2 linked regions of the Sagittula stellata E-37 genome follow. The protein of the gene in region 2 interacts with the protein of the main gene of each other region in a pairwise test. Links are inferred from orthologs where the notes say so. Each region holds a gene or a part of one and is shown on either strand. Other genes may lie near its edges. The genes, in order: ABFK29_RS11865 and ABFK29_RS16410.

What was found.
Region 1: the proteins of ABFK29_RS16410 (region 2) and ABFK29_RS11865 interact in binary tests that used the Escherichia coli proteins (3 or more experiments, as listed by UniProt). The link is inferred for Sagittula stellata E-37 from one-to-one orthologs.

The regions. Positions count from the first base shown.
Region 1 is NZ_CP155729.1:2,498,124-2,501,372, forward strand. The notes cover bases 221-3,148. They hold ABFK29_RS11865 (ABC transporter permease subunit), read right to left. Parts: upstream 2,208-3,148; coding sequence 1,233-2,207; downstream 221-1,232. Other genes in these bases: ABFK29_RS11860 (substrate-binding domain-containing protein), read right to left, coding at 221-1,124; ABFK29_RS11870 (transketolase), read left to right, coding at 2,438-3,148. In the rest of the region: ABFK29_RS11855 (sugar ABC transporter ATP-binding protein), read right to left, coding at 1-112; more of ABFK29_RS11860, read right to left, coding at 195-220; more of ABFK29_RS11870, read left to right, coding at 3,149-3,249. UniProt on the Escherichia coli protein: Part of the ABC transporter complex RbsABC involved in ribose import.
Region 2 is NZ_CP155729.1:3,454,539-3,457,858, reverse strand. Bases 30-3,028 are described here. They hold ABFK29_RS16410 (sugar ABC transporter ATP-binding protein), read left to right. Parts: upstream 30-777; coding sequence 778-2,280; downstream 2,281-3,028. Other genes in these bases: ABFK29_RS16405 (fumarylacetoacetate hydrolase family protein), read left to right, coding at 2,369-3,028; ABFK29_RS16415 (ABC transporter permease), read left to right, coding at 30-781. Also shown: more of ABFK29_RS16415, read left to right, coding at 1-29; more of ABFK29_RS16405, read left to right, coding at 3,029-3,226; ABFK29_RS16400 (FGGY-family carbohydrate kinase), read right to left, coding at 3,313-3,320. UniProt on the Escherichia coli protein: Part of the ABC transporter complex RbsABC involved in ribose import. Responsible for energy coupling to the transport system.

The sequences.
Region 1 (3,249 bases), 960 kb from region 2 along the record:
CCACCACCTCGCCCGGGCGGACGTCCAGGTCGATCCCGTGCAGCACCTCGATGGGGCCGTAGGACTTGCGGATGTTGCGCAAGGACAGGATGGGAGCGGCGGCATTGGTCATGGCGGGGCCTTTCGGTACGTCCGGTCAGGGGTGGCCGACACCGGGGAGGATCGGTGTCGGCCTGCTCTGATCCCCTCAGGGATCAGGGATGCTCTTCAACGTACTGCTGAGCGTTCTCCGGGGTCGTCAGGAAGCCCGGCAGCAGCTGCTCGGCGGGAAGCTCTTCGCCCGCCGCCAGCTTGATTGCGCTGTCCACGGCCAGTCGACCGATCCCGCGCACCTGCTGGGTGGCGGTGGCGTCGTAGCCGCCTTCGGCCAGAACGGGCAGGGCGGTGGTGTCGCCGTCAAAACCGCCGATGTAGACGCGCTGCTCGACGCCCGAGACCTTCACACCCTGCATGGCGCCCATTGCCAGACCGTCGGCCTGACCGAAGATCAGGTTCACGTCGGGGTTCGCCTGCAGCAGGTTCTGCGAGATGTCGAGACCTTCGGCCTGCGACCACTGGTTCGACCACTGCTGGGCCACCAGCTCGACGCCGGGGTTCTCGTCGATGGCCTTCATGCAGCCCTTGGTGCGCTCCACTTCGGGGGTGGTGCCCTTCTGGCCGTGGATCATGATCATCTTGCCCTCGCCACCGGCGAGACCGATGATGTGGTTGCAGACCTCGTAGGCGGAGGCGGCATTGTCCGTGGCGATGAAGGTGTCGCCCGGCTCGCCTTCGGCGTTGCGGTCGACGTTGACGACGGGGATGCCCTGCGCCTTCGCCAGACGCGCCGGAACGGTCGCGGCGGCGGCACCTGCGGGCAGGTAGATCAGCGCGTCGATGTCCTGCGTCAGCAGGTCCTGCACCTGGCTCACCTGAGTTGCGCCATCGTTCTTGGCGTCCACGGTGATGACCTCGATACCAAGTTCCTTGGCATATTCCTCGACGCCGATCTTGATTTGGTTGAAGTAGTCGGCCTGCAGGTTGGTGACAGCAAGACCGAGGCGCTTGACCTCTTCGGCCTGTGCGCCGGACAGCGCGGTCACGGCGAGCGCGGTGGCTGCCAGCAGGGTTGCCTTGAGTTTCATATGTCTTTCTCCTCCGGTTGGGCTGGGGTCCATGCATTGGCCCCTTGGGTGTCCGGGTCGCCCCGGACAGGTTTGAGGCGGTCCGCCGCCGGGCGAACCGCCGGAAAGTCAGCGTTTCTTGAAGGCCTCGGCGGCCACGGCCAACGCGATGACGACACCGATGACGACCGCTTGGGTGAAGGGCGAGACGCCCAGCAGGTTCAGACCGTTGCGCAACACGCCGATGATGAGCACGCCGATGATGGTGCCGACGATTCCGCCCTGTCCGCCGCTGAGGCTGGTGCCGCCGATGACGACCGCCGCGATGGTGTCGAGCTCATAGGTGAAACCGGCGGTCGGTTGCACGGAGTCCAGCCGCATCGCCAGCACCACGCCGCCGAGACCGGCCAGCAGGCTGGAGACGACGTAGACGCCGACGGTCATCAGGCTGACGTTGATCCCGGCAAGGCGTGCGACTTCGGGGTTGCCGCCGATGGCATAAAGGCTGCGGCCCGCCGAGGTGTAGCGCAGGAAGAACCACCCCAGCGCGAAGACGATCAGCATCACGGCGACGGTGGTGGTCAGGAAGCCCCAGTGGCGGATGAAGGCCAGCATCGAGAACCACGCCGGAAAGCCCACGATCTGCTGACCGTCGGTGATCATGTTGGCCAGTCCGCGTGCGATGGACATCATCGCCAATGTCGAGATGAAGGCAGGGACGTTGAAGAGTGTGATGAGCAGACCCGACACCGCGCCGCTGGCGGCGGCACAGGCAAGGGCCACAATGATCGCCAGCCCGAGGGGGAAGCCCGCGACGTTGGCGACGTACCCCATCACCATCATGGCCAGCGCCAGAACCGATCCCACCGCAAGGTCGATACCGCCGATCAAAATGACCAGCGTCATGCCCACTGCCATGATTCCCAGCACCGTGATCTGGTCGAGCACGTTCAGCAGGTTACGCATCGTGAAAAAGGAGTCTGTCGCGAATGACAGGAAGATGCAAAGCAGCACCAGGCCGATCAGCGGGCCGGTCGCGCCGCTGAGCGAGAACAGGTCGGCAAGACGGGGCCTCTCCGCTGTTGTGGAATGGGTCATGGTCATCCGATCCTCCTCCCGGTCATTCCTAACGTTCATATTTCACGCTCTAATGCATAAATATTCACGTTTGATGCAAAATGCCTAATTGACCTGTTCGGGGCTGTCAAGGATCGGATTTGCGTCTAGCGCTATACACCTTAGCTGCATTAGTTGCCTCCAGATCAACGCACATCCGCTTGACATAAACTTTGACCGCATGTTTATATGGCTGCGAATAATTATGCAGAGGTAACATGGAACCGCAAGATCTACGCCGCATGGCGAACCAGATCCGCCAGCGCGATGTCCGCGCCGTGTACGAGGCAGGGGCCGGTCACATCGGTGGCGAGTTGTCCGTCACCGACCTGCTGACCGCGCTCTACTTCGATACGATGAACGTCGACCCGGCGAACCCGTTTGCCCCGAATCGCGACCGCCTCGTGCTGAGCAAGGGCCACACGGCTCTGGCGCTCTACATCACGCTGTCGAAGAAGGGTTTCATCGCCGAAGAGGAGATCGAGACCTTCCTGAAGCACAACTCGCGCCTCAACGGTCACCCGAACCGGGTAAAAGTGCCGGGGGTCGAGACCAACACAGGTCCGCTTGGCCACGGCCTGCCTGTGGGTGTCGGCATGGCCAAGGCCGCAAAGCTCGACGGAGCGTCCTGGCGCACCTTCGTCATCACGGGCGACGGCGAGATGCAGGAAGGTTCGAACTGGGAGGCGATCATGGCCGCCGCACAGTTCAAGCTCGACAATCTGACGCTTATCGTCGACCACAACCGGCTCCAGCAGGGCGCGCGGCTCGCGGATACGAACAACCTCGCGCCCATCGCGCCCAAGGTCGAGGCTTTCGGCTGGGCAGTCGAGGAAATCGACGGTCACGATATGGAGCAGATCACTAGGGCGCTCTCGGCCGACACGGTCACCGCTGGCAAGCCCAAGTGTATCGTGGCGCACACCAACAAGGGGCAGGGCGTCAGCTTCATGTCCGATGACGTCGCGTGGCACCACAAGGTGCCGAACGAGGAACAGTACAAGCAGGCCATGGCAGAACTTCAGGAGGC
Region 2 (3,320 bases):
GAGCGTCGGCGCCACCTTCGCCATCGCCGCGATCATCCTGCTCGACTCCATGACCTGGCCGATCTTCGCGGGCCTCGGCGATTGGGTCATTCCGGTGGCTTGGCTGCTGGCACTGACGGTCGGCACGCTTCTGGGCGCGCTCAATGGCCTGATCGTCTGGAAGACCGGCGTCGACGCCTTCATCGTCACGCTGGGGTCCATGCTGGGCTACCGTGGCATCGTCTTCATGTTCAACGGCGAGAACCCGACCAGCCACCTCAACTGGACGCTGGTGGATTTCGCCGAGGCCGAGTTCCTGGGGCTGGCGACCGCGACATGGTTCCTGTTGGGTGTCACGCTGGTGATGTGGTTCGTCATGGCGCGCACGGTCCATGGCCGAAACGCCTACGCCATCGGTGACAACCGCGAGGCGGCGGTCAATGCGGGCATCCGCGTCGGCCCGCACATGATGATCAACTTCGCCATCATCGGCTTCCTCGCGGCGTTGTCGGCTGTGGTCTTCTATTCGGAAAGCGGATCGGTGAACCCCAATGACGGACAGTTGTACGAGTTGTGGGTCATCACGGCGGTCGTGCTGGGCGGCACGAAGATCACCGGCGGGGCTGGCAACGTCATAGGCACCTTCGGCGGCGTCATCGCGATCCAGCTTCTGCGCAAGGGGCTGGGCCACATCGGGGCGGATACTTCAACGGTAAACCTTGTGATCGGCCTGATCCTGATCGCGGTTCTGTTCCTCGACAAGCAACTGAACATCAAGGGCAAGGAGGAGTTGAGGGTATGACCCAACCGGTTCTGCGTCTCGAAGACATCGTCAAGACCTTCCCGGGCGTACGGGCCCTGGACGGGGTGTCGCTCTCGGTCATGCCCGGCGAGGTCCACGCCCTCATGGGTGAAAACGGGGCCGGCAAGTCGACCCTGATGAAGGTGCTCGGCGGTATTCACCAACCCACCGAGGGCGCGATCTACATGGGCGACGAAAAGGTCGTGATGGCCGGCCCGCTGGAAGCGAAGGCCAAGGGCATCGTCTTCATCCACCAGGAACTCAGCCTGGCCGAGGAACTGAGCGTGGCCGAGAACATCTACTTGGGGGAGTTGCCGCGAAAGAGCTTCGGCCGGGTCGACTGGGCGACGCTCACGAAAAAGACTGACGCGATCCTCGGGAAGCTGAACGTGGGGTTCGATGCGCGCACCCGGGTCGGAGACCTGTCGATCGCCAACCAGCAGATGGTGGAGATCGCCCGTGCCCTGACCGTGGACGCCAAGGCGGTGATCTTCGATGAACCCACCGCCTCGCTGACCGACGCGGAAAAGGTGGTTCTGTTCGACGTGATCGCCGACCTGAAGCGCGACGGGGTCGGGGTCATCTACATCTCGCACCGCATGGAGGAGATATTCAAGATCACCGACCGCATCTCGATCCTACGCGACGGTCAGTACCAAGGTACCGTCAACACCGCCGAGACCACCGAAGAGGCGGTGACGCAGATGATGATCGGACGGAAACTCGACCTGAGCCGCAACGCCGCGCACCACGAACTGGGCGAGGTCGCGCTGGAGGTGAAGGGCCTGTCCTGCGGAAAGCTCTACAAGGACATATCCTTTGAAATCCGGCGCGGTGAGGTTGTCGGTTTCTATGGTCTGGTGGGCGCGGGGCGGACGGAGATCGCGGAGACGCTCTTTGGGCTGCGCACACCTTCCGCCGGCCAGATCCGGCTTGCGGGCAAGGACGTGAAAATCGACAGCCCGACCGACGCCATAGCGAAGGGCATTTCCCTCGTTCCCGAAGACCGCAAGGGACAGGGGCTGGTGCTTGGCATGAACTGCCGGGACAACATGACCTTGCCGCAGGTGGACGACCTGAAGAGCGGACCCTTCATGGCCGAGGGGGCGGAGGTGGCCATCTTCGACCAGTACCGCGACCGGCTCGACATCCGCACGCCGGGCTGGAAGCAGAAGGTGGGCAACCTCTCGGGCGGCAACCAGCAGAAGATCGTGATTGGCAAGTGGCTGTCGATGCACCCGGAAGTGCTGATCGTCGACGAACCCACGCGCGGCATCGACGTCGGCTCCAAGTCGGAGATCCACAAACTGCTGCGCGAACTTGCGGCACAGGGGTATGCGGTCATGGTCATCAGCTCGGAAATGCCTGAGGTCATGCATGTTTCCGACCGGATCGTCGCGATGTATTCGGGCCGCATCATGCGGACCTTCACGTCCGAGGAAGTGACAGAGGACAGCCTGATCCAGGCGATTTCCGGCATCGGCCAGGAAGTGGCGTGATCCGACACCACCATTTCTGCGGGAGATCCATCGCCGGGGGCAGCCGTCCGGGCCGCACCCGTGCCAGATATCAAGGAAAGGACCAGACATGAAACTTCTGCGCTATGGCCCGTCCGGGGCCGAGAAACCCGGCCTGCTGGACAGCGACGGCCAAGTGCGCGACCTCTCAGGCGTTGTGGCGGACATTTCGGGCGACGTGCTGCACCCCGACGGCATCGCCGCGCTGCGCAATCTCGATCCGGCCAGCCTGCCGCGGGTCGAGGGCACGCCGCAGGACGACCTGCGGCTCGGCCCATGCGTGGGGAACATCGGCAAGTTCATCTGCATCGGACTCAACTATGCCGATCATGCCGCCGAATCCGGCATGCCCATTCCGGAAGAGCCGATCATCTTCAACAAGTGGACCTCTGCCATATGCGGTCCGAACGATCCGATCCAGATCCCGCGTGATTCCCAGAAGACCGACTGGGAGGTCGAGCTTGGCGTCGTGATTGGCAAACCTGGCGTCTACATCGACGAGGCGGACGCGATGAACCATGTCGCCGGGTTCTGCGTCGTCAACGATGTGTCAGAGCGCGACTTCCAGCTTCACCGCGCCGGGACGTGGGACAAGGGCAAGGGCTGCGACACTTTCGGACCGACCGGCCCGTGGCTCGTGACGCCGGACGAAGTGGCCGATGTGGATGCGCTCGACATGTGGCTCGACGTGGACAGCGAGCGGATGCAGGCGGGCAGCACGGCGACACTCATCTTCAAGGTTCCGCATCTTGTGGCCTATTGCAGTCGCTTCATGAGCCTGCAACCCGGCGACGTGATCTCGACCGGCACGCCGCCGGGCGTCGGCATGGGAAAGACACCGCCGCGCTACCTGAAGGGGGGAGAGACCGTCTCGCTCGGCATCGCGGGACTGGGAGAGCAGAAAAGCAAGGTCCTGCCCGCAAGCTGAATCTTGCGGCAGTCTTGGCGCAAATGATCCAGTGCTGACATCGGCGGGGCGCGCCTGCCAAAGCCGCGCCCCGAAAGCATGTCTTTTTAGGCCG